One region of the Kitasatospora sp. NBC_00070 genome, then DNA from elsewhere that is predicted to be linked to it. Evidence: riboswitches for the same ligand, from Rfam matches in the RefSeq annotation. Region 1 holds a riboswitch; each other region holds the start of a gene.
What was found. Region 1 has a riboswitch for cobalamin ahead of cobN (cobaltochelatase subunit CobN). Riboswitches for the same ligand answer to the same signal wherever they lie in the genome.
Positions count from the first base shown of each region.

Region 2: linked by a shared signal. The riboswitch ahead of OHV05_RS33360 (FecCD family ABC transporter permease) and the one ahead of cobN (cobaltochelatase subunit CobN) in region 1 are both predicted to bind cobalamin.
Region 3: linked by a shared signal. The riboswitch ahead of OHV05_RS06110 (prenyltransferase/squalene oxidase repeat-containing protein) and the one ahead of cobN (cobaltochelatase subunit CobN) in region 1 are both predicted to bind cobalamin.

Region 1 is NZ_CP108247.1:6,344,374-6,354,158, reverse strand. Features, by position in the region: gene cbiE (precorrin-6y C5,15-methyltransferase (decarboxylating) subunit CbiE) at 1-42, shown strand, start outside; gene cobM (precorrin-4 C(11)-methyltransferase) at 39-794, shown strand; gene OHV05_RS28900 (cobalt-precorrin-5B (C(1))-methyltransferase) at 1,053-2,162, opposite strand; gene OHV05_RS28895 (cobalt-precorrin-6A reductase) at 2,183-2,917, shown strand; gene OHV05_RS28890 (S41 family peptidase) at 2,888-3,784, opposite strand; gene OHV05_RS28885 (YcxB family protein) at 3,918-4,403, shown strand; gene OHV05_RS28880 (precorrin-2 C(20)-methyltransferase) at 4,461-5,969, opposite strand; gene OHV05_RS28875 (precorrin-8X methylmutase) at 5,966-6,592, opposite strand; gene OHV05_RS28870 (cobalamin biosynthesis protein CobG) at 6,589-7,791, opposite strand; cobalamin riboswitch at 7,951-8,071, shown strand; gene cobN (cobaltochelatase subunit CobN) at 8,169-9,785, shown strand, end outside.
Region 2 is NZ_CP108247.1:7,362,477-7,372,261, forward strand. Features, by position in the region: gene OHV05_RS33340 (UDP-N-acetylmuramoyl-L-alanyl-D-glutamate--2,6-diaminopimelate ligase) at 1-620, shown strand, start outside; gene menC (o-succinylbenzoate synthase) at 678-1,850, shown strand; gene OHV05_RS33350 (hypothetical protein) at 1,866-2,411, opposite strand; gene OHV05_RS33355 (SDR family oxidoreductase) at 2,498-3,412, opposite strand; cobalamin riboswitch at 3,530-3,651, shown strand; gene OHV05_RS33360 (FecCD family ABC transporter permease) at 3,777-4,856, shown strand; gene OHV05_RS33365 (ABC transporter ATP-binding protein) at 4,882-5,652, shown strand; gene OHV05_RS33370 (ABC transporter substrate-binding protein) at 5,683-6,705, shown strand; gene OHV05_RS33375 (DUF2797 domain-containing protein) at 6,715-7,626, opposite strand; gene OHV05_RS33380 (DUF4190 domain-containing protein) at 7,761-9,116, shown strand; gene OHV05_RS33385 (hypothetical protein) at 9,272-9,700, shown strand; gene OHV05_RS33390 (helix-turn-helix transcriptional regulator) at 9,697-9,785, shown strand, end outside.
Region 3 is NZ_CP108247.1:1,289,757-1,299,541, forward strand. Features, by position in the region: gene metE (5-methyltetrahydropteroyltriglutamate--homocysteine S-methyltransferase) at 1-1,433, shown strand, start outside; cobalamin riboswitch at 1,539-1,672, shown strand; gene OHV05_RS06110 (prenyltransferase/squalene oxidase repeat-containing protein) at 1,780-4,587, shown strand; gene OHV05_RS06115 (hypothetical protein) at 4,587-5,555, shown strand; gene OHV05_RS06120 (energy-coupling factor transporter transmembrane component T) at 5,561-6,742, shown strand; gene OHV05_RS06125 (ABC transporter ATP-binding protein) at 6,739-8,382, shown strand; gene OHV05_RS06130 (ECF transporter S component) at 8,379-9,188, shown strand; gene OHV05_RS06135 (VOC family protein) at 9,319-9,744, shown strand.

The DNA of each region.
Region 1 (9,785 bases):
TGGTCGGTGGCCAAGGAAACCGAGAGGACCAACGAGGCATGACCGTCTACTTCATCGGCGCGGGCCCCGGCGCCGCCGACCTGATCACCATGCGCGGCCAGCGCCGGATCGCCGCCAGCCCGGTCTGCCTGTACGCGGGCAGCCTGGTGCCGCGCGAGCTGCTCGCCGAGTGCCCGCCCGACGCCCGGCTGGTCGACACCGCCGACCTGAACCTCGATCAGATCGTCGCCGAACTGGTCCGCGCCCACCGGGACGGCCAGGACGTGGCCCGGCTGCACTCCGGCGACCCCTCCGTGTTCAGCGCGGTCGCCGAGCAGATGCGGCGCCTCGACGCGGCGGGCGTCCCGTACGAGGTGATCCCCGGCGTGCCCGCCTTCGCCGCGGCGGCGGCCGCGCTCAAGCGCGAGCTGACCGTGCCGACGGTGGGTCAGACCGTCATCCTCACCCGGGTCTCCCGGCAGGCCACCCCGATGCCCGAAGGCGAGGACCTGGCCACCCTCGGCCGCAGCGGCGCCCTGCTGGTGCTGCACCTGGCCACCCGGTACGTGACGAGCGTGGTCGAGGAGCTGCTCCCGCACTACGGCGCGGACTGCCCCGCCGCCGTGGTCGCGATGGCCAGCCGCCCCGACGAACTGGTCCTGCGCGGCACCCTCGCCGACATCGCGGCCCAGGTCGAAGCCGCAGGCGTCCTCCGCACCGCCGTCATCCTGGTCGGCCGCACCCTCGCCGCCTCGCAGTTCCCCGACAGCCACCTCTACTCGGCCGACCGCGACCGCGACCACACCTGCAACTGAGCCTGCGGCTCCGCCGACTCTTTGGCAGGTGCTCAGCCCGCTACGGAGTCAGGGGCCCGGGGCTCTGCTGATGTGCGGCTCCGCCGCGTGGGCGACGCCGACCCTGGCAAGGTGATCCGTACGTAAATGGTCAGGCACTTTCGCAGTGACCCCGGCGCCAGATCTCCTCGCCCACGCGGCGGAGCCGCACATCAGCAGGGCCCCGAGCCCCTGGGTAGTGCAACTGAACGCCCTGCAAAAGGCGCAGCCCCGCAGGGCTCAGGCACGGCCGACGATGGTGCCCGCGCGGTCGATGCAGATCACGTCCACCGCGACCGGTGCCCCGCGCAGCACGTCGAGTGCGGTGGCCCGGGCCCCCGCCGCGACCAGGTCGCCGAGCGGGACCCCGGCGGCCGAGCAGAGCTGGATCGCCTCGAGCGCGGTGTTGGCCGCCGCCACGGCCGCCGTGAGTTCGGGGGAGGCACCGCCCTGCCGGGCCAGCGAGGCGAGGTGGCCCTTGTCGACCTGGGAGCGGGCCGAGTGCAGGTCGAGGTGCCCGGCCGCGAGCTTGGAGAGCTTGGCGAAGCCGCCCGCGATGGTCAGGCGGTCGACCGGGTGGCGCTTGACGTACTTGAGCACCGCGCCCGCGAAGTCGCCCATGTCGAGCAGGGCGTCCTCCGGCAGACCGTGCACCGCGGCGGCGACCTTCTCCGAGGTGGAACCGGTGCACCCGGCGACATGGGTCCGCCCGGCCGCCCGGGCCACGTCCACACCCCGCCGGATGCTGTCGATCCAGGCCGAGCAGGAGTACGGCACCACGATGCCGGTGGTCCCCAGGATGGAGAGGCCGCCGAGGATGCCGAGCCGGGGGTTCCAGGTGGAGCGGGCGATCTCCTCGCCGTGGTCGACCGAGATCTCCACCTCGACGTCGCCGGCGCCGCCGTACCGGGCGGCCACCTCGGCGATGTGATCACGCATCAGCTGCCGGGGCACCGGGTTGATCGCGGGCTCGCCGACCGGGATCGGCAGCCCGGCCTTGGTGACCGTGCCGACCCCGGGCCCGGCCCGGAAGACCACGCCGCTGCCGGGCGGGCCGAGCCGTACGGTGGAGCGGATCAGGGCCCCGTGGGTGACGTCCGGGTCGTCCCCGGCATCCTTGACCACCCCGGCCATCGCCCGGCCGTCGGCGAGCAGTTCGGCGGCCAGCGCGAAGGCGGGCCGCTGGCCCTTGGGCAGGGTGATGGTCACCGGGTCGGGGAAGTCGCCGGTCAGCAGCGCGGTGTAGGCGGCCGTGGTGGCGGCGGTGGCGCAGGCGCCGGTGGTCCAGCCGGGTCGCAGACCGCTGCTCTTGAGCTGTCCGGCCCGGCCTCCCGTAGTCTCAGCAGCCACGTACGTCCCCTGGAGTTCCGTTGCACATCCTGATCCTCGGCGGCACCACCGAAGCCCGTGAGCTGGCCGCCGCCCTCGCGGAGCGTCCCGCGCCACGGGTCACCAGCTCGCTGGCCGGCCGGGTGGCGCAGCCCCGGCTGCCTGCCGGGGAGGTCCGGGTCGGCGGCTTCGGCGGGGCGGGCGGACTCGCGGACTGGCTGCGGGCCGAGGCGGTGGACGCGGTCATCGATGCCACCCATCCCTTCGCCGGCACCATCAGTCGGAACGCGGCCGAAGCGGCCGCCCAGGTCCATGTTCCCCTGTTGGCCCTGCGTCGTCCCAGCTGGGTGCCGGTTCCCGGGGACCGCTGGCACCCGGTCGGCTCCCTGGAGGCGGCCGCCGCAGCGCTCCCGGCCCTCGGCAGCCGGGTCTTCCTGACCACCGGACGCCAGGGGCTGGTCACCTTCGCGGCTCTGGACGACCTCTTCTTCCTGGCCCGCTCGGTGGACGCGCCGGAGCCGCCGATGCCCCGGCGGACCGAGGTGCTGCTCGACCGGGGGCCGTTCACCCTGGACGGCGAGCGGGCGGTGCTCCGCGAGCACCGGATCGACGTGCTGGTCACCAAGGACAGCGGCGGCGCGGCCACCGCCCCCAAGCTCGCCGCCGCCCGCGAACTGGGCCTGCCGGTCGTGCTGGTGCGGCGTCCGGAACCGCCGGCGGGCGTGCCGACGGTCCCGGACGTCCCGTCAGCCCTGGGCTGGCTCGCGCAGCTGTGAGAGCGCGGTCTCCAGCGCCTGGTCGGCCGGCACCGCGACGTCCGGGACGACGCCGACGCCCTCCCAGTTGGTCCCGGTGACCGGGTTGATCGAGCGGGCGGTCGGCACCGTGACCATGATGTGCGGGGTGAGCGCGAACCGGTCGGTCGGGTGGGCACCGCCCCGGGTGGTCTCACCGATCAGGGTGGCGCGCTTGAGCGCCTGCAGGTTGTAGGCCAGCTCCTCGCCGCCGGAGAAGGTGAAGGCGGCGGTCAGCAGGGTCACCGGGCGGTCCAGGTAGCGCGGCGCCGGGAGGTGCGGGTAGGTCCAGTACTGCCGGGTGGAGTCGGTCTCCCGGTCGTAGATGTCGTTCAGGTGCACCTCGTCGTCGGCGAAGAAGAAGCTGCACCAGAGCGCGACCCCGTTCGGCGAGCCGCCCCGGCAGGTGCGCAGGTCGATCACCAGGCCGTCGGTGTGCGCGACCAGCTGCATGGCGGCGCCGATCGCCTGGTACCCGGCGTCGGCGTCCGGGATGAACCGCAGGTCGAGGTAGCCGACGTTGCCGTCCAGGTGCTCGGCCCTGGCGATACCGAAGTTGCCCTTGCGGTAGTACTCCGCCCAGCGCTCCTTCTCCTCCGCCGGCGAGTCCTCCTCCTCGACCGGCACCGCCTCGTCGCTCCAGAGCAGCCGCAGGTGCTTGTCGGGACACACCTCCTGGAGGTGGACGGTCACGGCCGCGCAGAACTCGGGCCCGGCCAGCCCGTCGTACGTGCCCTTCTCGGCGTGCCCGCGCAGCGCCTGCCCGATCCCGGCGGTCAGCTCGGGGAAGACGTACCGGGTGTCGATCTTGGACAGGGCAGCGTCGAGAATCTCGTTGTTGGAGGTCATGAGCGCGAATGGTACGAGCTGCCCCGCAGGACCACGACCGATTTACCGGACCCCCGTTCGGCGGTCGGACGGCCGGGAGGGATCATGAGGACCGGTGGGGTGGCCCCGCCCACCGCTGCCGCAGGAGCGTCCGATGAACATCAGCAAGACCGACCAGTTGACCCCCGGGGAGCTGCTCCGCGGACTGAAACTGGCCAGAAGGCCACAGCGGGTACTCGGCTGGACCCTCACCGCGCTCGCTCTGACCGCCGGATCGGCGAACCTCGCGCTGGGCAACCTCCCGATCGAGGTGGTCTCGTTGACGGCCGGAGCGGGCTACGCCCTGCTGCTGACGGTCGGTTACCGGGCCGTCGTCGCCCGGCAGAGCACCCGGCTCTGCCGCCCGAGCCGGGCGACCCTGACCGACGAGTGCTACCTGGTGGAGACCGACCTGGAGCGGGTCGAGGTGCGGTGGTCGACGCTGCGGCGGCTCCAGGAGACCGACGAGTTCATGCTGTTGCACGGGGCGAGGGGGGCGGTGGCGGTCATCCCCAAGCGAGCGTTCGAGGCAGCCGAGCTGGCGGAGTTCAGCGCCTTCGTCGCCCGGCACGACAAGGCCGCCGGAACCGGCGCCCGCTGACGGTGGACCGGCTCGGTGGGGAGCGCACGAACGGTCGCACGCTCCCCACCTTCCGGATCAGACCTCCGGGTACCGCCTCGGCGTCCAGACCACCTCGGTGCCGTTGTCCCTGGCCACCGCCTGGGTCTGCGAGGAGCCGATCAGCAGGATGGTCCGCATGTCGACCTCGGCCGGGTCCAGCTCGCCGAGCTTCACGGTGCGGACCCGCTCGGTCGGGCCGCCGACGTCGCGGGCCAGCACCACCGGGGTGTCGGCGGCGCGGTGCTCCAGCAGCAGGTCGCGGGCCAGCCCGACCTGGGTGGTGCGGGACTGCGAGCCGGGGTTGTAGAGCGCCAGCACCAGGTCGGCGGCGGCGGCGGCGCGCAGCCGGGCCGCCACCACCTCCCAGGGCTTGAGCCGGTCCGAGAGCGAGACCACCGCGTAGTCGTGGCCGAGCGGGGCGCCGGCCCGGGAGGCGGCCGCGTGCGCGGCCGTCATGCCGGGGACGATCCGTACCGGGACCGCGCGGTACGGATCGGCGCAGGCCGCCTCCAGCACGGCGGTGGCCATCGCGAAGACGCCCGGGTCGCCGGAGGAGACCACCGCGACCCGGTGGCCGCGCCGGGCCAGGTCGAGCGCGAACTCGGCCCGCTCGGCCTCCACCTTGTTGTCCGAGCCGTGCCGCTGCTGCCCGACCCGGACCGGCACCCGGTCGAGGTAGGTGGTGTAGCCCACCAGGTCGGTGGCGGCGGCGAGTTCACCGCGTGCCTCGGGGGTCAGCCAGAGCGGTCCGGCCGGTCCGGTGCCGATCACCACCACCTCGCCGGGGCCCTGGTACGCCGGCGCCGAGGCACCGGCCGCGACCCGGCTGGGCAGCACGGCGACCGAGAAGTAGGGCACCGACTCGGGGTCCACCTCCGCCAGCGGCGCGGTGCGCTCGCCCGGCATGGTGGCCCGCTCCACGTAGTACGCCTCGGCCAGCCGGCCGGAGCGCTCCAGCGCCCGCCGTACGGTCGGGAAGGTCCGGCCGAGCTTCATCACCACAGCCGAGTCGGCCGAGGCCAGCCGGGCCGTCAGCTCCTCCTCCGGCAGCGTGCCGGGCAGGATGGTGAGCGCCTCATCGGCCTCCACCAGCGCCTTGCCCAGCCGGGCGGCGGCGGCGCTGACCGAGGTCACCCCGGGCACCACCTCGGTCGGGTAGCGGTGCGCGAGGCGCTTGTGCATGTGCTGGTACGAGCCGTAGAACAGCGGGTCGCCCTCGGCCAGCACCACCACCGTGCGGCCCGCGTCCAGGTGTTCGGCCAGCCGGGCGGCGGCCTGCTCGTAGAACTCGTCCAGCGCGCCCCGGTAGCCGCCGGGGTGGTCGGTGGTCTCCACCGTGATCGGGTAGACCAGCTTCTCCTCGATCACGCCCGCGCGGAAGTACGGCGCCGCGATCGAGCGGGCGATCGAACGCCCGTGCCGGGCGCTGTGGTACGCCACCACGTCGGCCTCGCCGATCAGCCGGGCACTCTTGACGGTCACCAGCTCCGGGTCGCCGGGGCCGAGCCCGACGCCGTACAGCAGACCGGTCGTACGCTCCGTCATTCTTCCTCGCTCGCAATCGCGTTGATCGCCGCGGCCGCCATCGCACTGCCGCCACGCCGGCCCCGCACCACCAGGTGCTCCAGGCCGGCCGGGTGCGCGGCCAGCGCCTCCTTGGACTCGGCCGCGCCGATGAAGCCGACCGGGACGCCGATCACGGCGGCCGGACGCGGCGCACCGGCCTCGATCAGCTCCAGCAGCCGGAACAGCGAGGTCGGCGCGTTGCCGACGGCGACCACCGCGCCCTCCAGGTGCGGCAGCCAGAGCTCCATCGCGGCGGCGCTGCGGGTGTTGCCCAGCTCCTTGGCCAGCCCGGGGACGGCCGGGTCGGAGAGCGTGCAGATCACCTGGTTGTCGGCGGGCAGCCGCTTGCGGGTGACCCCGCTGGCGACCATCGACACGTCGCACAGGATCGGCGCCCCGGCCCGCAGCGCGGCCCGCGCGTCAGCGACCACCCGGGGCGAGTACAGCACGTCCCGCACCAGGTCGGTCATCCCGCAGGCGTGGATCATCCGCACCACGACCTGGGAGACGTCGGCCGGCAGGTGGGCCAGCTCGGCCTCGGCCCGAATGGTGGCAAAGGACTCGCGGTAGATGGCCGCGCCGTCCTTCTCGTACTCGATCACGTGGTCCTCCGGGCCTCGGCTACCGCCTCGGCCATCTGCTCCGTTGTCAGGTCCTGCGAGGTCTGTCCGTCATACCCGGCACCGTGATGCGCCGTCACCCGGTAGCCCTGCCCGGTGGCCAGCACGTCCACCCACTGGCCCGCCGGGTGCCCGCAGCGCCGCTCGCAGCCCGACCAGTGCACCGGCAGGCCGGGTACGCCGCGCTCCAGCGCCGCCGCCGCGTCCGTCCGGACGTCGGCCAGCGACTTGGCGCAGCCCGGTGCGCCGGTGCAGGCGGTGGCCCGCTCCCAGGCCGAGCCGGGCTCGGCCCGCAGGCCGTCCGGGGCCGGGCCGGTGGCGCCCGGGAGCACCACACTGCGCCAGGGGGTGATCCGCAGCTCGGGGGCGGCGTCGGCGAGCCGGCGCAGCTGCCCGGCGGTCAGCCGCCCGAACCGGGTGCCGACCACCAGGCCGCCCGCGAACGGGCCTGGCTCCGGCGGGTCGCAGGTCACCGCGGGCAGCGGGACGCTGCCGGGGTCGAGCAGGTCGGGGGCGTCCCGGACGAACCAGGCTCCGGTGCCGGTCGAGCGGAGCGCCCGGACGAACTCCTCGGCGGCGCCGAGCGCGGCCGACACCTCGTCACCCGGCGCGATCCGGCGGGCGGTGTCGGCCCGGCCGAGCCGGAGCAGCGCGCCGCCGCCGGGGGTTGCGATCAATGTCACATCGGCGTCCAGCGCCGCGACGTCCCCGCGTCCGTCGTCCAGCGCGAACAGGAAGAGCCCGGCCAGTCCGGCCGCCAACTCGCTTGCGCAGAGCCGCCGGTCGAGCTCGGTCAGCCAGCCGCGCAGGTCGGCGTGCCCGGCGCCGTCCAGCCCGGCGAGCGGGGAGGCGACGATGTTGCGGACCCGCTCGTGGGTCTCGGACGGCAGCAGCCCGGCCGTCCGCAGCCGGGCGCCCAGTTCCGGACCCGAGTCGGCGGACAGGCCACGCAGTTGCACGTTGCCGCGCGAGGTCAGCTCCAGCGCACCGTCGCCCAGCTGCTCGGCGATCCCGGCCAGCACCCTCGCCTGACGGTCCGTCAGCAACCCACCGGGCAGCCGGACCCGGGCCAGCGCACCGTCGTCGGCCGAATGCAGCCGGAGCGCCCCCGGACAGGCGTCGCCACCCGCCCGGTCGGGCGGACCGGGACGTGCTTCGGCAGCGGCAGGCGTGGGTGGCATGGCGGCGAGCATACCGACCATCGGCGCCTTCGCCGGTGTCCGGTGCATCACGTACCCGCAGCTACCGGCCATGATCGGTATCACCCTCCGCACTCCCCCCGGCCCTGGTCCGCAGCCGGGGCGCACCCCGTACGATGCTGACCGGACGGGCCTGCCAGCCCAACCACCGCCAGCGACGGCAAAGTGGAGGAAACCGGTGCGAAACCGGTGCGGTCCCGCCACTGTGACCACGGCTCAGCCGTGGGAGCCAGGAACTCCTGCCGTCCTCACACTGCCCGGGGCGCGGACCTCGAGGAAGGCTTCACCATGCGCTGTCGCAGTTCCTCGCGAGTCCTCTGCCCGTCCCGGGGCGTCGTCACGGCCGGGAGGGCCCTCGCATGATCCTGCTCCTCTCCACCTCCGACACCGACCTGCTGAGCGCCCGCTCCTCGGCCGGCCCGGTCCCGTACCGCCTGGGCAACCCGGCCAGGCTCGGCGTCGAGGACCTGCCCGCGCTGCTGGAGGGCACCGACCTGGTGGTGGTCCGGCTGCTCGGCGGCCGCCGAGCCTGGCAGGAGGGCCTGGACGCGCTGCTCGCCGGGCCGCGCCCGGTGATCGTGCTGACGGGTGAGCAGGCGCCGGACGCCCAGCTGATGGAGCTCTCCACCGTCCCGGCCGGCCTGGCCGCCGAGGCGCACGCCTACCTCGCGCACGGCGGGCCGGCCAACCTGGGCGAGCTCGGCGCCTTCCTCTCCGACACCGTGCTGCTCACCGGCCACGGCTTCGAGCCGCCCGCCTCCGCCCCCGCCTGGGGTCCGCTGGAGCGTCAGGCCGCCGAGCACGACGGCCCGCTGGTCACCGTGCTCTACTACCGCGCCCACCACATGAGCGGCAACACCGCCTTCGTCGAGACGCTCTGCCGGGCGATCGAGGACCAGGGCGCCCGGGCCCGGGCGTTCTACTGCGCCTCGCTGCGCGGTGCCGAGCCCGAGCTGCTGGCCGAGCTGGGCCAGGCCGACGCGCTGGTCACCACGGTGCTGGCGGCGGGCGGCACCCGCCCGGCCGACGCCCAGGCCGGCGGCGACGAGGAGGCGTGGGACGCCGGTGCGCTGGCCGCGCTGGACCGTCCGATCCTGCAGGCGCTCTGCCTGACCTGGTCCCGCGCCCAGTGGGAGGCCAGCGACGACGGCCTGTCCCCGCTGGACACCGCCACCCAGATCGCGGTGCCGGAGTTCGACGGCCGGCTGATCACCGTCCCGTTCTCCTTCAAGGAGCTCGACCAGGACGGCCTGACCGTCTACGCCGCCGACCCCGAGCGCTCCGCCCGGGTCGCGGGCATCGCGGTCAAGCACGCCCGGCTGCGCCATGTCCCGGCCGCTGAGCGGCGGTTGGCGCTGGTGCTGTCCGCGTACCCGACCAAGCACGCCCGGGTCGGCAACGCGGTCGGCCTGGACACCCCGGCCTCCGCGATGCGGCTGCTGGCCCGGCTGCGGGCCGAGGGGATGGACATCGGCACCGCCGTGCCCGGCCTGGACCTCGACACCGAGGACGGCCACGAGGGCGACGCGCTGATCCACGCGCTGATCGCGGCCGGCGGCTACGACCAGGACTGGCTGACGGAGGACCAGCTCGCCCGCAACCCGGTCCGCATCCCGGCCGCCGACTACCGGCGCTGGTACGCCGACCTCCCGGCCGGCCTGCGCGCCAAGGTCGAGGAGCACTGGGGCCCGGCCCCCGGCGAGCTGTACGTGGACCGCTCGCAGAACACGGACGGCGACATCGTGCTGGCCGGCATCCGCTCCGGCAACCTGCTGGTGCTGATCCAGCCGCCGCGCGGCTTCGGCGAGAACCCGGTGGCGATCTACCACGACCCCGACCTCCCGCCGAGCCACCACTACCTGGCCGCCTACCGCTGGATCGAGGCGGCGCAGGCCGACGGCGGCTTCGGCGCGCACGCGGTGGTCCACCTCGGCAAGCACGGCAACCTGGAGTGGCTGCCCGGCAAGACCGCCGCG
Region 2 (9,785 bases), 1.0 Mb from region 1:
TGCCCGGCGGCTACAACGTGGCCAACGCGCTGGGCGCCGTCGCGGCCCTGGTCACGGCGGGCCTGCCGCTGGACCGGGTGGTGGCCGGGATCGGCGCGGTGACCGGCGTACCTGGGCGGGTGGAGCGGGTCGAGGCCGGGCAGCCGTACCTGGCGGTGGTGGACTACGCCCACCAACCCGACGCGCTGCAGGCCGTCCTGACGACCCTTCGGGCGGTCACCCCGGGACGGCTGCACGTGGTGATCGGCTGCGGCGGGGACCGGGACACCGCCAAGCGGTCCGTGATGGGCGGGGTCGCCGCCCGGTTCGCCGACACCGCCGTGCTGACCACCGACAACCCCCGGTCCGAGGACCCGTTGGCGATCCTGGCCACCATGCGGGCCGGGGCCACCGCCGTGCCCGCAGCCGAACGGGCCGAGCTGCTGGTCGTCCCGGACCGGGCCGAGGCCATCGCCGCCGCCGTGGCCCGGGCGGTGGCCGGCGACACCGTGCTGATCGCCGGCAAGGGTCACGAGAGCGGCCAGCAGATCGGCGCCGTCAGCCTGCCCTTCGACGACCGGGCGGTGCTGGGCGCCGCGATCACGGCCGCCCGGTCCACCGGTGAGCCCGACCGCGGCTAGGCCGCTCTCTCGGTCGCACCCCGGCCCGCCCCCGACTCACCCGACCTCGGAGAACTCTTGCTGGTCTCACCCGCCCTTCCCCTCGCCATACCCGTACCCGGGACGGTCGTCGACGCGATCCGGATCGTGCGCGTCGACCTGTTCGTGGTCCGGCTGCCGCTGCTCCGCCCGTTCACCACCAGCAGTCACCGCAAGGACCACCTGGACCACATCCTGGCCCGGGTCACCGACCAGGACGGCGCCACCGGCTGGGGGGAGTGCGCCAGCCCGACCGACCCGTTCTACGGGCCGGAGAACCTCCGCAGCTGCTGGAACGCGCTGACCGACTACTTCGCCCCGGCCCTGCTGGGCGCCGGCTGGCAGCACCCCACCGACCTGCCGACGGCCTGGGGCCACATCCAGGGCAACCGGTTCGCCCGGGCGACACTGGACATCGCCTGCTGGGACCTGTTCGCCCGCCGGCAGGACCGCTCGCTGGCCGACACCCTCGGCGGCACCGCGGCCGCCGTCCCGGTCGGGGTCAGCCTCGGCATCGAGCCCGGCGTCGAGGAACTGCTCGCCCAGGTCGAGCGGTACGTGGCGGAGGGCTACCGGCGGGTCAAGCTCAAGATCGCCCCCGGCTGGGACGCCGCACCGGTGGCCGCCGTCCGCGAGCGCTTCCCGGACACCCCGCTCCAGGTGGACGCCAACGGCGCCTACCGGGACCACCCCTCGCACCACGCGGTGCTGCGGGAGCTGGACGGCCTGGGCCTGGCGATGATCGAGCAGCCCTACCCCGCCGACGACCTGCTGGCGCACGCCCGCCTGCAGCGCGAACTGGCCACCCCGGTCTGCCTGGACGAGTCCGTCACCACCGTGCACACCGCCCGGACCGCGCTCGCCCTGGGGGCCGGACGGATCGTCAACATCAAGGTCTCCCGCCTCGGCGGCCTGACCGAGGCCCGCGCCGTCCACGACCTGTGCGAGCAGGCGGGCGTGCCGGTCTGGTGCGGCGGGATGCACGAGTTCGGCATCGGCCGGGCGGCGAACCTGGCCCTGGCCGCACTGCCCGGCTTCACCCTCCCCGGTGACCTCTCCGGCTCCGACCGGTACTTCCGCACGGACGTGGTGCAGCCGCCGATCCGCGCCCACGACGGAACGGTGGCCGTGCCGACCGGCCCCGGCCTCGGCGTCGAGATCGACCAGGATGCGCTGCGCGGTCACCTGCTGCGCAGCACCGTACTGACCTGAGCGCGGTGGGGGCGGTCACTCGCTGTCCGACACCCACGTCCTCCGGTCCGCGTACTCCGCCACGACCGCACCGGGGCAGGCCCGGCGCAGTGCCGCCGCCAGCAGGCCCGGGTCGTGCTCCGGATGGTCGAACGCGGCCCGGGTGCGGTGGACCTTGCCGCCCACGTGCAGTTCGAGCACCCGTTGGCCGCCGTCGGGATTGTCCATGGACCGGTGCCCGGTACGGATCAGCTGCAGCCGGCCGACCGAGTCGAGCGGGTGGCTGCTCTCCCGGCCGTCGACCCGCACCAGCACGAGCACCGGCGGGGGCCCCGGCCGGATCTCGGCCCGCTCGACGGCCCTCCGCTCGCCCAGCCAGGGCGGCACCAGCAGCACGCCCCAGAACGTCACGAGGATCCCGCCCAGCACCAGGGCCGCCCAGGGCGCGGCGACCGCCACCGCCCCGACGGTCAGCACGTGTCCCACGGTGACGACCACGTAGTCGCCCCAGTCGGACGACCCCTCGTACTTGCTCCGGTAGGTCTCCCAGCGGAAGACGCCGCCGTCCTCGGGTTCGCTCATGGTGCCCAGCATGGCGATCCGTGCGCGCTGCCGGAAGGGGTACCGAGGAGGAAGTCGCCCCCGGACGGTGTGCCGGTGACGGACCGTCAGCGGTAGCCGGTGGGGTCGGCGGGCAGGTCCGGGTCCTGGACCTCGACCAGGTAGCGCCAGGCGTCGGGCCGGCTGCCGTCCAGGTCGGTGAAGCCGTAGACCCGGGCGAGTGCGCCGCTGGACAGGGACTGCCCGTTCCAGCGCGCCACGTCGGGGTCGGCGGCCAGGGCCACCACGGCGCGGCCGACGTACGAAGGGGTCTCGGAGATGCCGAAGTGCGGGACCCGGGCGATCGCGTCCCGCCAGTTCTGCTCGGTGACCCCGAAGGTGTCGAGCATCAGCTCCGAGCGGAGCCAGCCGGGGGTGAGCGCGACGGCGGTGGCGCCGCGCGGGCCCAGCTCGTGGCCGAGTGAGAAGGCCATCCGCAGGACGGCGGACTTGGCCAGGTCGTAGAAGAAGGAGACCCGGTAGCGGGTGCGGTTGTACTCCTCCGTGCCGTCGGTCATCTCCACCACCAGACCGCCCGGCGTGCGCAGCAGCAGCGGCAGCGCGTGGTGGCTGGTGATCGCGTGGGTCTCCACCGCGAGCCGGAGCAGGCGCAGGCCGTTGTCGAGGTCGTGCTCCCAGACCGGGCTGTTCCACTCGAAGAGCCGTTCGCCGCCCCAGATGTCGTTCACCAGTAGGTCGAGCCGGCCCTGTTCGCCGTCGATCCGCTGCACCAGGGCCGCGACCTGCGCGGGGACCAGATGGTCCGTCACCACCGCGATGCCCCGGCCGCCGGCCGCCGTGACCAGTTCGGCGGTCTCCTCGATCGTCTCGGGGCGGTCGTACTCGGAGCGCCGCCCCCGGGTGCTGCGCCCGGTCACGTAGACGGTGGCTCCGGCGGCGCCGAGCTCGACGGCGATGCCCCGGCCCGCGCCCCGGGTCGCCCCCGCGACCAGCGCGACCTTGCCGTCGAGTGCTGTCGTCACGGTGCCGACGCCCTTTCGCTCCAGGTGGTGCCACGCTACGCGCCCGCCCGACCGGGTCGGCGGAAGCGCGCGGGTGTGCCGGGCACCACAGCCGTTGACCCCTTACCGGGACGGACGGTGTTGTTATGCTGCGAGAGCGTCCCGAGGGGAAAGTCCGGTGGAAGTCCGGCGCTGACCCGCAACGGTGGACGGGCCCCTGAGGGTCCGTGAGCCCGATCGCCCTCGGCGGCGCTGACCTCCCGACAACTCGCCGCGGACTGCGAGGGGATGCGGCACGGCACGCCCGCGCGGACCTTCAGGTCCGCGCCGACCGGGCGGCCCCGGCGCGTCGTCCCGTACGCCCGCGGCCCGACCGAAGGCAGCCGTGAGCACCGCCGTAGCCGCACCGACGCCGAAGGCCGCCGCCCACCCGCCCGCCCGGACCCCGGTGCTGGCCGCCGGGCTGACCGTCGCCCTGCTGGTCTCGCTGGTCTGCGGCGTCGCGCTGGGCTCGTCCGGGATCAGCTGGGGAGCGGTGGTGGAGTACCTGCGGGCCGGTCTGACGGGTGGTCGGATCAGCGCCGACCAGCTGGCCGGCTACACCATCGTGTGGGAGATCCGGCTGCCCAGGACGGTGCTGGCCGCCGTGGTCGGGGCCGGGCTGTCGGTGACCGGCGTCGCCGTCCAGGCCATGGTGCGCAACGCGCTCGCCGACCCGTTCGTGCTCGGGATCTCCTCCGGTGCGGCCGTCGGCGCCAACGCCGTCCTGCTGCTCGGCGCGTTCGCCTCGCTCGGCGTCTGGGCGCTCTCCGCCTCCGCGTTCGCCTCCGCGCTGGCCGCCATGGTGCTGGTCTACGCGGTGGCCAGGACCGCCGAGGGCCTCACCCCGCTGCGCCTGGTGCTCACCGGCACCGCGCTCGCGTACGGGTTCTCCGCCGTCACCTCGCTGATGGTGTTCTCCGCCGAACGCGGCGAGGCGGCCCGGACGGCGATGATGTGGTTGCTCGGCAGCCTGGGCGGCGCCACCTGGGCCGCCGTCCCGATCGCCGCCGGCACCGTGCTGGCCGGGTTCGGCTACCTGCGGTACTCCGCCGGGCAGTTGGACGCGCTGGCGATGGGCGACGAGACCGCCGCCGCGCTCGGCGTGGACGCCGCCCGGCTGCGCCGGGCGCTGTTCGTGGTCACCGCCGCCGTCACCGGCACGGTGGTCGCGGTCAGCGGGGCGATCGGCTTCGTCGGGCTGATGGTCCCGCACCTGGCCCGGATGCTGGTCGGGGCCGACCACCGGCGGGTGCTGACGGTGGCTCCGCTGCTCGGCGCGGTGCTGCTGGTCTGGGTGGACATCGTCTCCCGGCTGCTGCTGGCGCCCGCCGAACTGCCGGTCGGGGTGGTCACCGCCGTGCTCGGGGTGCCGTGCTTCCTGCTGCTGATGCGGCGGCGCGGCTACAGCTTCGGCGGCCGCTGATGGCCGCCCGGGGGAGGGGACGCTGATGCGCGTCGACATCGAGGAGGTCTCGGTCGAGCTGGCCGGGACCAGGCTGGTGCACGAGGTCACCGTACGGGCCGCCAGCGGGCAGGTGCTCGGCCTGGTCGGGCCGAACGGCAGCGGGAAGTCCACCCTGCTGCGCTGCGTCTACCGGGCGCTGCGCCCGGCGGCCGGCACCGTCCGGCTGGACGGCGACGACCTGCACGGCCTGACGCCCCGGGAGGGCGCGCTCCGGGTCGGCGCGCTGCCGCAGGAGACGGTGGCCGAGTTCGACTTCACGGTCGCCGAGGTGGTCGGGATGGGACGGCTGCCGCACCGGCGCGGCTTCGGCGCACCCGGCCCGGACGAGGCGGCGGGCTGCGCGCGGGCGTTGGCCGAGGTCGGGGCGGAGCACCTGGCCGGGCGGGGCTTCCTGAGCCTCTCGGGCGGGGAGAAGCAGCGGGTGCTGATCGCCCGGGCGCTGGTCCAGCAGCCGGCGGTGCTGGTGCTGGACGAACCCACCAACCACCTGGACATCGCGCACCAGTTGGAGGTGCTCTCGCTGGTCCGCTCCAGCGGCCTGACCGTGCTGACGGCGCTGCACGACCTCAACCTCGCGGCGGCGCACTGCGACCTGCTGTACGTGATCGCGGCCGGCCGGATCGTCGCCTCGGGACCGCCCGGGGAGGTGCTCTCGCCCGACCTGCTCGCCGAGGTGTTCGGGGTCCGGGCCCACCCGGTGCGGCACCCGGTGACCGGCGCCGTCCAACTGCTCTTCGACCGACTGCGCCCCTGATCCACCGCACCCCTGATCGACCGCACCCTGATGAGGACGGACACCTTGCTCACCCATCCCCGCCGCGCCCTGGCCGCCACCGCCGTGCTCGCCCTGGGCCTGACCGCCTGCGGCGCCGAGGTCACCCCTTCGGCGGAGAGCGCGGGTTCGCCGCACTACCCCGTCACCGTCGACAACTGCGGCACCCCGCTGACGTACCACCACAAGCCGGCCCGGGTGGTGACGAACGACATCGGTATCACCGAGCTGATGCTGTCGCTCGGACTGGCCGACCGGATGGCGGGCTACGTGATGCCGGACGAGAAGGGCGACCTGGCGAAGGTGCCCTGGGCGGCGGAGTACGACCGCACCAAGTGGCTGTCCAAGAAGGAGATCACCAAGGAACTGGTGCTGGACGCCAAGGCCGACCTGGTCTTCGCGGGCTGGAACTACGGCTGGAACGACACCACCGGGCTCACCCCCGAGGGCCTGGGCAAGCTCGGGGTCGGCGCCTACACCCTCACCGAGTCCTGCCGGAACGGCAAGGAGAAGGCGCGCGGGGTGATGCCGCCGCTGGACGCGCTCTACGCGGACCTGGCCAACCTCGGGAAGATCTTCGACGTCGAGCCGAAGGCCCGGCAGCTGACCGCGGAGTTCCAGGCGGAGGTGGCCGGGGTCGAGGCCGGGGCGCCCGCCCGGCGGCCGAGTGTCTTCCTGTACGACAGCGGCCAGGACAAGCCGTTCACCGCCGGCCGGTTCGCGGCGCCCGAGCAGATCATCGGCAAGGCCGGCGGGCGGAACGTGATGGGTGACCTGGGCGACTCCTGGACCACGGTCGGGTGGGAGAGCGTGGTGGCCAGGGACCCCGAGGTGATCGTGATCAACAACTACGGGGAGACCGGCGCGGACGCCAAGCGGCAGTTCCTCAGGTCGTACCCGCCGCTGGCCAACGTCTCGGCCGTCCGGAACGACCGGATCTTCGTGCTGGACTACGTCGACCTGGTGGAGAGCCCGCGCAACCCGTCGGCGATCTCCCGGCTCGCGGCCTACCTCCGGACGGTGCCCGCACCCTGACGCCGCTGCTCAGAACAGTGCGGCCTGCTCGACCGGCCGCGCCCTGAGCTGCTCGGCGAGCCCGGTGCAGGAGGCGAGCGGGGTGGGCCGCAGGGACCAGCCGATGAGCAGCCGGGTGTCCAGCAGCAGCGGGGGAGCGTCCGCCTGATCGGGCGTCACGAACAGGTGGCGCCCGATCGGCGCGTGCAGGGTGCCGCCGAGGGTGGCGCCGGGGCCGAGCGCGGTGATCTCGCGGTACGCGGCGGGCGGCCCGGCGGTCAGGCCGAACAGGGCCACCTGGTCGGTCACCGGATCGGCCGGGAAGAGCTCGACGCCGTGGCCGGCCAGCACCCGGAGCACCCGGGCGCGCAGCTCGTGCACCGCCGCCGCCCGCTCGTCCGGCGCGGGCAGCCGCCACCAGCCGCCGACCTTGGCCCGGGAGGTGAACCGCTCCCTGGCCAGCCCGGACTGGGCCACCGTCAGCTCGGCCCGGCGGATGCCCGGCAGCGATCCCCGGGCGACGAACGTCCAGGCCAGGGCGGCCTGCTCGACCAGCCGGGCGGTGCCGCGCTGCTCGGCGGTCAGCCCGACCTTGGCCAGCCCCGGCCCGAACCAGGCCAGGTAGAGCCGGTACGTCCGCCCGTCGTCGAGGATCTGATCCCGGGCCAGCGCCAGCCCCTGGTCGGCGTCCTGGCAGGACGGGCACTGGCCCGCCTTCCCGCTCGGCTCCAGCTCCGCCGCGAGCGGGCACGGGTGGTGCCGGTGGGCCGTCCGCACCCCGACGCAGCGGCGCGGGCCGAGCACCGTCCAGCCGATCCGGGTACCGGCGGTGACCTCGCGCTCCAGCACCCGGGCCCCGGCGCTCGCGGTGAGCCGGGGCAGGCCGTCGCGCCAGCGCAGACCGGTGGCCGTCCAGCCGGTGGCCGCAGGGGTGCTCGTCATGGGACGTGAGCGTACGGCCTGCCACCGACAGCCGTCCCGCAGGGCGGAATCCCATTGGGAGCGCGGTCTGATGATCCGCTATATTCGCGCAGCCGTCGGACCCGCCGGCGCCGCAGCTCCGGGGGAGTCCCACCGTGTCGTCCGAGTCCGACCCGTCCAGCAGTTCGAGCCCCGACAGCTCGGCGGCCTGGTCCCCGCCGTCCGGCTCCGACGGTGCCCCGGCACCCGCTCCGGCTCCCACCGAGAGCTCCCCGTACGCGCCCCCGGCGGACGCGAACCCGTTCGCGCCGCCGGTCGCCGAGGCGAACCCGTACGCGGCGCCCGCCGATCCGTACGCGCCGCCGACCGGCCCGTACGCCCAGACCGGTCCGTACGCCCAGACCGGTGCGTACCCGCCGCCGGCCGCGCCCGGGTACCCGGTCGGGGCGCCGGCCGCGTGGGGCCAGGGGTACTGGAACGGGCCGCCGCCGCCACCGCAGGGGACCAACGGGCTGGCGATCACCTCGTTGGTGCTCGGGATCCTCGGGTTCGGGTGCTTCCTCTGGGTGCTCGGCCTCGGGTTCGGCATCGGTGCGCTCGGGCAGATCCGCCGCCGTCCGCAGCGCGGCAAGGGGCTGGCCGTGGCCGGCATCGTGCTCTCCTGCCTGTGGGGCCTGCTGATCATCGGCATGGCGGGGGTGTTCGTGGCGAAGGGCGACTTCGACGACATCGGGAGCACGACCAACGTCTTCAGCCTGGAGCCGGGCGACTGCGTGCAGGAGCGGACCGAGGAGCAGGGCAAGGTGGTCCAGCGGTTCACCGTGGTGTCGTGCAGCGAGCCGCACCACGGCGAGGTGTTCGGGGCGGTCCCGGTGCCGGGTTACGAGGCGAAGGGCGCCGCCTACCCGGGGGAGACGGTGCTGCAGGAGACCATCTCGAAGGGGTGCGTCGGCCGGCAGTACGAGTACGCGGCGGACTACGTGGCCGTCCCCCGGGGCGTCGACGTCACCACGCTCTACCCCGACCGCACCTCCTGGCGGTCGGGCGGCAAGCGGTTCGGCCTGTGCGTCTTCGAGTCGACGGAGAGCCTGACCCGGACGCTCCGTCAGGACGTCACCGCCGCCACGGCCGAGCAGCGGGGCTACCTGGACGCCTCCAGTGAGCTGAACCAGGTCGTCGACCAGTGGCCGCTGGACGAGCCGGAGGAGGCCACTCCGGGCGTCTACCAGGACTGGGCCCGCAGGCTGATCGGCGCCGCCGAGACGGAGAAGAGCCGGTTGAACGGCGTTCCGTGGTCGGACGGGACCCGGGCGAAGGTGGCGCCGCTGCAGGCCGAACTGGACCAGGTGATCGTGCACGCGGAGAAGATCCGGAAGGGCACCGACCCCGGCCTGCTGGCCGACGAGGCGATGGAGCTGGAGGACCTGCTCCGGGGGCCGGCGGACACCAAGCTCCGGGACGCGCTCAAGCTGCCGACCAGCGCCCCGGACCTCCGCCCGGCCACGGTCTGACACTCCGTTCGTTCCGCGCCGCCCCGGTCCCCGCCGTACGGGACCGGGGCGGCGTCGTCGGTGCCGCTCTCGGTATCGGTGTACAGAATTCTTGACATGGTGTCGGCCTTGCTTGACACTGCGGATGTCGGGTTTTCTTTACATGGGGGAGCGGGATGGCAGTCGAGGAGAAACGCGCCTGGTGCATGCTGGCGGTCACGGTCGCGACGTACACGGCGTACCTGGCCGTGGTGCTGGACCGGCCCGCCGGGCTGGGCCTGACCCAGGCGCCCTACGTGGCCGCGCTGCTGTGGTCGATCGGCGGCGGGATCGTGGCCTCGATCGTGCTGCACACCGCCGTCTCCACGTTCTCCCCCCGGGAGGAGAACGTCCGGGACCAGCGGGACCGGGAGATCCACCGGTTCGGCGAGTACGTCGGCCAGTCCTTCATGGCGATCGGCGGCATGGCCGGGATGGGCCTGGCGATGGCCGGGCAGGACCGGTTCTGGATCGCCAACGCGATCTACCTCGCCTTCGTCCTGTCGGCGCTGCTCGGCGCGAGCGCGAAGATCGCCGCCTACCGGTTCGGGTTCCACCCGTGGTGAAGCCGACCAGGGTCACCAACGTGATCCGCACCCTGCGGTTCACCCACGGCGAGATGACCCAGGCCGAACTGGCCCGCCGGATCGG
Region 3 (9,785 bases), 5.1 Mb from region 1:
AGCGGCTGATCGCCGGCGTGGTGGACGGCCGCAACGTCTGGATCAACGACCTGGAGCAGTCCCTCGGCACGCTGGCCACCCTGCTCGGGCTGGCCGACCGGGTCGACGTCGCCCCGTCCTGCTCGCTGCTGCACGTCCCGCTGGACAGCGACCGGGAGCGCGACCTGGACCCGCAGATCTCCCGCTGGCTGGCCTTCGCCGAGCAGAAGACCGCCGAGGTCACCCTGCTCGCCCGGGGCCTGCGCGAGGGCACCGACACCATCGCGGCCGACCTGGCCGCCAACCGTGCCGACCTGGCCTCCCGGGCCGGTTCCGCGGTCACCCGTGACCCGGCGGTCCGGGCCCGGGTCGCGGCGACCACCGCCGAGGACGGCCGCCGCCCGCAGCCGTACGCCGAGCGGACCGTCGCCCAACGGGCCCGGCTCCGCCTGCCGTTGCTGCCGACCACCACGATCGGCTCGTTCCCGCAGACCACCGAGCTGCGCACGGCCCGGGCCGACCTGCGGGCCGGCCGGCTCGACCAGGCCGGCTACCGGGACCGGATGGAATCCGAGGTCCGGGAGGTGATCGCCTACCAGGAGAAGGCGGGCCTGGACGTCCTGGTGCACGGTGAGCCCGAACGCAACGACATGGTGCAGTACTTCGCCGAGCAGCTGACCGGCTACCTGGCCACCCGGCACGGCTGGGTGCAGTCCTACGGCACCCGGTACGTCCGGCCGCCGGTGCTGGCGGGTGACATCTCCCGGCCCGCCCCGATGACCGTCGACTGGTTCCGCTACGCCCAGGAACTGACCGACCGTCCGGTGAAGGGCATGCTCACCGGTCCTGTCACCATGCTGGCCTGGTCGTTCGTCCGCGACGACCAGCCGCTCGGCGACACCGCCCGCCAGGTGGCGCTCGCCCTGCGCGACGAGGTCACCGACCTGGAGGCGGCCGGCGCGGCCGTGATCCAGGTGGACGAGCCCGCCCTGCGGGAGACCCTGCCGCTGCGCACGGCCGACCGTCCGGCGTACCTGGCCTGGGCCACCGAGGCGTTCCGGCTCTCCACCTCCGGGGTCCGGGCGGACACCCAGATCCACACCCACATGTGCTACGCGGAGTTCGGCGCGATCATGACCGCGATCGACGAACTCGACGCCGACGTCATCTCGTTGGAGGCGGCCCGCTCGCACATGGAGGTCGCCCACGAGCTGGCCGAGGCGGGCTACCCGCGCGAGGTCGGCCCGGGTGTCTACGACATCCACTCGCCCCGGGTGCCCAGCACCGCCGAGGCGGCCGACCTGCTCCGCGCGGGCCTGGCGGCGATCCCCGCTGATCGGCTCTGGGTCAACCCCGACTGCGGTCTGAAGACCCGGGGCTGGCCGGAGACCCGGGCTTCACTGGACAGCCTGGTCGCGGCCGCCCACCTGGTCCGGGCCGAACTGACCGACTGAGCCCCGGCGCCCGGGGCGGAGGCGCCTGCCACGGCGCCCCCGCCCCGGGACCGGCGACGATGTGTCGAAGGCGATATGACGCCTCGTTGACTGGCCGCGCGGCCCCATGGTCTGATGAACCGCTTTTCATCCTCACCTGTAGGGGAAGCCGGTCCGAATCCGGCGCTGACCCGCAACCGTGGACCCGCCCCAACCGGGGAGGGTGAGCCGGAATGCCTACGGCGAGGTGCTTGTCAGCACTACGTGCGTCGTCGCGGACTACGACGCGGTCCAGCAGGAACCCTCTCCTCCTCGGAGCCTGTCGGCTGCGCCGTCCCACCCAGCGCCGACCGATCGAGGAGTCGCCGTGAGGGTCAGCAGCATTCGTACGCGTCAGGGAGGCCGGGGACTGGCGTCCCTGCTGCTCACCACCTCCGTCGCGGTCGCCGCGGGCGGCACCGTGCTGCTCGGCCACCCGGACAGCGCCGCCGCCGACCCGATCGAGGACTGCACCGCCGGCACCGGCGCGATCGTCGCCGTGGACTTCGGCCACTGGGGCGGCGGCGTGGTCCGGGGCTGCGACGCCCACCCCACCACCGGCATGGACCTGCTGCACCACGCCGGGTTCACCACCACCGGCACCGAGCACGACGGCCCCGCCTTCGTCTGCCGCCTGGGCACCGGCACCTTCGGCAACGGCGCCCAGTACCCGACCCCGGCCGAGGAGAACTGCGTCAACACCCCGCAGGCCACCGCCTACTGGTCGTACTGGATCGCCGAGCCCGGCCAACAGGGCTGGACCTACAGCCAGTTCGGCGCGGGAACGCAGAGGCCGGAGCCGGGCGAGGTCGAGGCCTGGGTGTACGGCGGCACCGACGTCGGCGGCACCGACGGCGCACCGTCCTTCACCCCGGACTCGGTCCGGGCGAAGAACAGCGCGAGCCCGTCCCCGTCCGCCTCGCCGTCGCCCAGTCCCAGCACTCCGCCTGCGGCCGGGGACCCCGCCGCAGCGGCGGCCTGGCTGGCCGGCCGACTCGTGGGCGGCGACCACCTGGAGAACGTCGCGTTCGAGGGCCCCGACCTCCCCCGGACCTCCTTCACCGCCATCGCGCTGGCGGCGGCCGGCACCCAGGACCCGGCCCTGCGCAAGGTGGTCGCGTACCTCCAGGCACACACGGACGAGTTCCTGTACCCGGACGGCCCGGGCTCCACGCCGGACTCCCGCGCCGCCGCCCTGCTGGCCCTGGTCGCCGAAAGCACCGGCGGCAACCCCCGGGCGTTCGGCGGCCACGACCTGCTCGCTGCGCTGACCGACCACGTGTGCACCGGCCAGGGCGAGAACGGCAAGTGCACCGCCGCAGGCGACTTCCACGGCGCGGCCTCGCCCTGGGTGCAGGCGTTCGGCGTGATCGCCCTGCTGCGCGGCGGGGTGACCCCGCCCGGCTCGACGCTCGCCCGCTTCGACGCGCTCCGGTGCGCGGACGGCGGCATCGCCGGTTCCATGATCGTCGCAGGCGGCCACTGCGAGTCCGACCCGTCCGGCACCTCCCTCGCCGTCCTCGCCCTGCGTGCCGCCGGGGGCCACGACCTGACGGTGCAGCAGGCGGCCGCCCAACTCGGCGCCGGCCAGCAGGCCGACGGCTCGTACGTCCCCTACGTCGGCGCCTCCGGCGACACCGGCAGCACCGCGACGGCGGCCCAGGCCCTCAAGGCCACCGGCCAGGACGCCAAACGGGCCGCCGCCAAGGCGTGGCTGGGCACCCGTCAGAACAAGGACGGCGGCTTCGCCCCCGACGAGTGGACCCCCGACTCGGACGTCCCCGCCACCGAGCAGGCCGTCCTCGCCCTGACCGGCACCGACCTCAGCACCGTCTCGCACAACCCCGGCACCGACACCCCACCCATCCCGAAGCCGGCCAGGACGCCGGACCTCGCCAAGGGCGGCAGCTACCTCACCGACCCGGCCCACCTGCTCGGCGGGCACTACTACGAGGCGTTCCCCGACTCCGGGTTCGCCGACTTCGGGCTCACCGTGGACGGGGCCTACGCGCTGGCCGCCACCGGTACCGACGACACCGCGCTGCGCCGGATCGTCGACTTCCTCGACCAGCAGGGCAAGGACGGCAACGACCGCACCGTCGACGACTGGACCGGCATCGGCACCGAGTACGCGGGCGGCGGCGCCATCGGCAAGGAGGCGCTGCTCGCCGAGATCGTCGGCCGCGACCCGCGCAACTTCGGCGGCCACGACCTGATCGCCGCCCTCGACGCGGCCATCTGCGCCCGCGCCGACGACACCCTCGGCTGCGCGGAGGCCGGCAACTACACCTGGGCCACCTCGGTGTTCTCCCAGTCCCTGGGGGTGCTGGCCCAGTTGCGGGCGGGCGACACGGCGAACGCCGCCGCACCGATCGCCTACCTGCGCGGCCTGCAGACGCCGAACGGCTCCTGGCCCAGCCTGATCCCGGCCACCGGCGACGCCGACGTGGACAGCACCGCGATGGCCGTGATGGCCCTCTCGCTGGTCCCCGGCGACGAGGCGGCCCAGGCCGTCGACAGGGGCCTGGCCTGGCTGGCCGGAAAGCAGGAGACCGACGGTGGCTTCCCCGGCGCGGCCGGGAACTCGACCAACTCGGCCGCGCTGGCCGTGCAGGGGATGACGCTCCGTCAGGCCGCTTACGCCGGACCGATCGCCAAGGCGGTCGAGTTCCTCGCCGACCGGCAGAACGGCGACGGCGGCTTCGACGTCGCGGCCTCCGGCCAGCAGGGTTCGGACGTCCGCGCCTCCACCCAGGCGCTCGGCGGCGTCACCGGGATCTCCTTCGGCACGCTGAAGCGGGACCTCGGCGCCACTCCCCCGTACCCGAGCGGCTCGCCCTCGCCCTCGCCCTCGGCATCGACGTCGCCCTCTCCCTCCGCTTCGACCCCGCCGTCGGCTTCGCCGTCCGAGTCCGCCTCCACTTCCCCCTCGGCAGCCGCTACCAGCACCACCCAACTACCCTCCACCGAAAGCCCCGTGGACAGCACGGCCGGCCCGCAGGACCCGGACCTCGCCTGGACCGGCACCGACGTCCTCGGTCTGGTCGGCCCCGCCGTGCTGCTCACCGTCGCGGGCGGCGCCATCCTGGTCGCCACCCGCCGTCGGACGGCCACCAAGCCCGGGCGTCACCAGTGATCCGCCGACCGGGCAGGCTGCTCGGGGCGGCCGGCACCACCTTCGCGCTGGCCCTCGGCGGGCTCGGCGCGGGCGCGGCCCCGGCCACCGCCTCGCCGCTGCCGATCGACCAGTGCACCACCACCTCCGGGGTGGTGCTCGCGGTGGACTTCGGCCACTGGGGCGGCCCGCTGCTGCGCTCCTGCGGCACCACCCCCACCACCGGCTACGCCCTGCTGAACCAAGGTGGTTGGAAGACCACCGGCACGGGCCACGACGGCCCGGCCTTCATCTGCCGGATCGGCTACAGCGGCCACCAGGGCGGCAAGCAGTACCCGACCCCCGACCAGGACAAGTGCGTGCTCACCCCGCCCGCCGCGGCCTACTGGTCCTACTGGCACGCCGATCCGGGCCAGGACACCTGGTCCTACAGCCAGTTGGGCGCGATGAGCTACAAGCCGAAGCCCGGCAGCGTGGACCTGTGGATCTTCGGTGGCACCGACATCGAAGGGACCGAGGGACGGCCGACCATCTCGCCCGACACCGTCCGCGCCCACAACACCGCCCCCGGCGGCACCACCCCGAGCCCCGCTCCCGAACGGCCCACCACCCCACCCGCCGGTGGCGGCAACGGTGTTACCACCGGCGGTAGTTCGAGCGGCGGCAGCGGCACCAAGCCCGCCACAGCGGGCGCCGGTACCCCGCAGCCCGGCGGGACCACCGCGTCCGACGGTGCGTCACCCACACCCGGCACCTCCACCGAGCCGACGCCGACGCCCACCCCGTCCGGATCGACCGAGGCACCCGGCCCCGTGAGCCCCACCGCGGCACCGAGCCCCGGCACCACGCCCGTGGACGCGGCACCCACCGCCGACGCCCCGCACTCGGCGGGCTCGATCGCCCCGGCCGTCGTCGGCGTCGCCCTGGTGGTGGCGCTCGGCGTCGCCACCGGGCTCACGGCACTGCGCCGACGACGACAGGCCGAGTGATCCGGGTGCCCCGACTCCCCACCTCCGCCGGTCGTCGGGTCCCGCGCGACCTCCATCCGGTCGCCTGGTGGATCTGGGCCCTCGCACTGGGCACCGCCGCCAGCCGGACCACCAACCCGCTGCTGCTGTTCCTGGTGCTGGCCGTGCTCGGCTACGTCGTCACCGCCCGCCGCACCGAGGCCCCGTGGGCCCGAGGCTTCAAGTACTACCTCTGGCTGGCCCTGACCGTGGTGGCGATCCGGGTCACCTTCCGGTGCATCTTCGCCACCGGCATCACCCCGCACGACCACATGCTCTTCTCGCTCCCGCACCTCCCCACCCCCGCCTGGTACGCGGGCATCCAGATCGGCGGCCCGGTCTCCCTGGAGGCCACCCTCTCGGCCGCCACCGACGGACTGCGGCTGGCCTGCCTGCTCTGCTGCATCGGCGCGGCCAACACGCTGGCCAACCCGAAGCGGGCCCTGCGGGTGCTGCCCGGCGCGCTGTACGAGCTGGGCGTCGCCGTCACGGTCTCGCTCAGCGTCGCGCCCCAACTGGTCCAGAGCGTCCAACGCGTGGTCCGGGCACGACGGTTGAGAGCCGGCCGGAGCAAGGGCATCCGCGCTCTGCGCAGCATCGTGGTACCGGTCCTGGAGGACGCGCTGGAGCGCTCGCTGCACCTGGCCGCCGCGATGGACTCGCGCGGCTACGGCCGGGCCGGCACCGCCACCCGGGCGTCCCGCCGGATCACCGGCGCGCTGATGCTGCTCGGCATGACGGGCCTGTGCGCCGGGATGTACGGGCTGCTCGACGGCACCGCGCCCGCCGCGCTCGGGCTGCCCGCGCTGGCCGTCGGCTCGGCGCTCTGCGCCGGGGGTCTGCTGCTCGGCGGCCGCCGGGTGCGGCGCACCAGCTACCGGCCGGACCCGTGGCGGCTCGCCGAGTGGGGCGTCGCGGCCTGCGGGCTGGTCGCCGCGACCCTGCTGTGCGTCACCGTGGGGTACGACGCGACCGACCTCAACCCCTCCCTCTCTCCGCTGACCTGGCCCGGACTGCCGCCCGTGCCGGTGGCCGCCCTGCTGCTGGCGGGCCTCGCCGGGGTCATCGCCCCGCCGCCGGGCCGTCCCGCCGCCCCGGCCGCCCTGCCAGGACCCCGGACGGCCGCCGAGGCCGGTACCGACCGCACGCCCACCGAGGTGACCCAGTGATCCGCTTCGACCAGGTCGGCATCCGCTACGACGGCGCCGACCACCCCGTGCTGCACGAGGTCGACCTCACCGTGCCCGAGGGTGAACTCTGCCTGGTGGTCGGGCGGACCGGCACCGGCAAGTCCACCCTGCTCGGCGCGGTGAACGGCCTGGTGCCGCACTTCACCGGCGGCACCCTCAGCGGCCGGGTCACCGTGGACGGCCGCGACACCGCGCACCACCCGCCGCGTGAACTCGCCGACGTGGTGGGCGTGGTGGGACAGGATCCGCTGGCCGGGTTCGTCACCGACACGGTCGAGGAGGAACTCGCCTACGCGATGGAGCAGTTGGCCATCCCGGCCGAGGTGATGCGGAAGCGCGTCGAGGAGACCCTCGACCTGCTGGGCCTCGCCGACCTGCGGTACCGGGGCCTGCACGAGCTCTCCGGCGGCCAGCAGCAGCGGGTCGCGATCGGTTCCGTGCTCACCGCGCACCCCCGGGTACTGGTCCTGGACGAGCCCACCTCCGCCCTCGACCCGACCGCCGCCGAGGAGGTACTGGCCGCGATCACCCGGCTGGTGCACGACCTCGGCGTCACCGTGCTGCTCGCCGAACACCGCCTGGAGCGGGTCGTCCAGTACGCCGACCGGGTCGTCCACCTGCCCGGCGACGGCACCGTCCGGCACGGCCCGCCGGCCGAGGTCTTCGCCGACACCTCGATCGCCCCACCCGTGGTGGAGCTCGGCCGGCTGGCCGGCTGGCGCCCGCTGCCGCTCTCCGTCCGGGACGCCCGTCGGGCCGCCGGGCCGCTGCGGGATCGGCTGGCCGGGCTGCCCGTCCCGCCCGCCCGCGCCGAACCGGCCCTGGGCGCAGCAGTGTTGTCCGCCGAACGGATCGTGGTGCGGCACGGCCGGGTGGTCGCCGTCCGGGAGGTCTCGCTGGAGCTGCGGGCCGGCCAGGTCACCGCGCTGATGGGCCGCAACGGCTCGGGCAAGTCCTCGCTGCTCTGGGCCCTGCAGGGCTCCGGGCCGCGCCAGGGCGGCAGCGTCCGGGTCACCCGGACGGCCGGGACGAAGCCGGTCGACCCCAAGCGGGTCTCCGCCGCCGAGGCCCGCCGTCTGGTCGGTCTCGTCCCGCAGACCCCGACCGACCTGCTCTACCTGGAGACCGTGGCCCAGGAGCTCGCCCAGGCGGACCTGGACGGGGCGCGGGACGCCGGGTCCACGGCCCGTCAGATCCTGGACCGCCTCGCGCCCGGCATCCCCGACGGCACGCACCCGCGCGACCTCTCCGAGGGGCAGAAACTGGCTCTGGTGCTGGCCATCCAGCTGGCCGCCGCACCCGCCGTCGTCCTGCTGGACGAGCCCACCCGGGGGCTGGACTACCAGGCCAAGGAGGCGCTGACCGGCATCGTCGACCAGCTCGCCGCCGAGGGGCGCGCCGTGCTGGTCTGCACCCACGACGTGGAGTTCGTCGCGGTGGCCGCCGACCGGGTGGTGGTGCTGGCCGAGGGCGAGATCGTCGCCGACGGCCCGACCGCCGAGGTGATCGTCGCCTCCCCCACCTTCGCCCCGCAGACCGCCAAGATCCTCGCCCCGCTCCGCTACCTGACCACCCGTCAGGTCGGCCTGGCGCTCGCCGCGACGGAGGCCGTCCGATGACCGCCGCCGCCCGCGTCGCGGTCCGGCTCCCCGGGCGGGCCCGCCTGGTGGTGGCGCTGGCCGCGTTCATCGGCCTGGTCGCCTTCCTCTGGCCGTTCGTCGTCGCCCCGGGGAAGTTCGGCTCGGCGTACGCACCGCCGCTGATCTTCGGCGCGCTGCTGGTCCTGGTCCTGGCCGTGGTGATCGCCGAGATCTCGGCTGGCGGCATCGACGCCAAGGCGCTCGCCATGCTCGGCGTGCTGTCCGCCGTCAACGCCGGTCTGCGTCCGCTCGGGGCCGGCACCGCCGGGGTGGAGACCGTCTTCTTCGTCCTGGTGCTGGCGGGCCGGGTGTTCGGCCCCGGCTTCGGCTTCACCCTCGGTTGCACCTCGCTGTTCGCCTCCGCCCTGATCACCGGCGGTGTCGGGCCCTGGATGCCGTACCAGATGTTCGGCTGCGCCTTCGTCGGCCTGCTGGCCGGGCTGCTGCCGAAGCTGCGGGGCCGGGCCGAGGCGGTGATGCTGGCGGTCTACGGAGCCGGTTCCGGCTACCTCTTCGGTTTCCTGCTGAACCTCTCGTTCTGGCCGTTCTCGCTCGACCCGAACAGCTCGATCGCCTACCTCCCGGGGCTGCCGTTCACCGAGCAGTGGCACCGCTACCTGCTCTTCGACCTGACCACCTCGCTCGGCTGGGACACCGGGCGGGCCGTCACCACCGGCCTGTGCGTGCTGATCGTCGGCCCGGCCGTCCTGACCGTCTTCCGGCGGGCCGCCCGCCGTGCCAACTTCGAGGCCCCGGTCCACTTCACCCCGGCGGCCGGCGACTGACACCCGGGCGGGCGGCGCCACCTGAATGCTCCGGCGCGGAATCCGCCGGGCCCGCGCGGCCCCGGCCTACCCTGGGCCGGGAACACCCGAGCCCGGACAGCCGACCGCAGGCCCGACCGAGGAGCATCCGATGACCCAGCCGCCCCCGCCCCAGGTCTGGCCCAGCCTGCGGGCGCACGACGCCCACGCGTTGATCGGGTTCCTGACCGAGGCGTTCGGCTTCGAGGCCACCGCCGTCTACGCGGACGGGACGCACGTGCACCACGCCCAGCTCAGCTGGCCGGCCGGTGGCGGGATCATGCTCGGCTCGGCCCGCGAGGAGGACAGCGACGAGGACCCGTGGCCGCTGCGGCCGGGCCACTTCGGCGCGTACGTCGTGGTCACCGAGGACCCGGACGCGCTGTTCGCCCGGGCGGTCGCCGCCGGTGCCACCGTGGTCGCGGAACCGCACGACACCGACTACGGCACGGACGGCTCGCGGGACTTCACCGTGCGCGACCCCGAGGGCAACCTGTGGGCCTTCGGCACCTACCGGGGCGAGCCCCGGAAGGGCTGAGACACCGCCCCGCCCGACGCTCCGAGGCCGGTCGCCGTCGG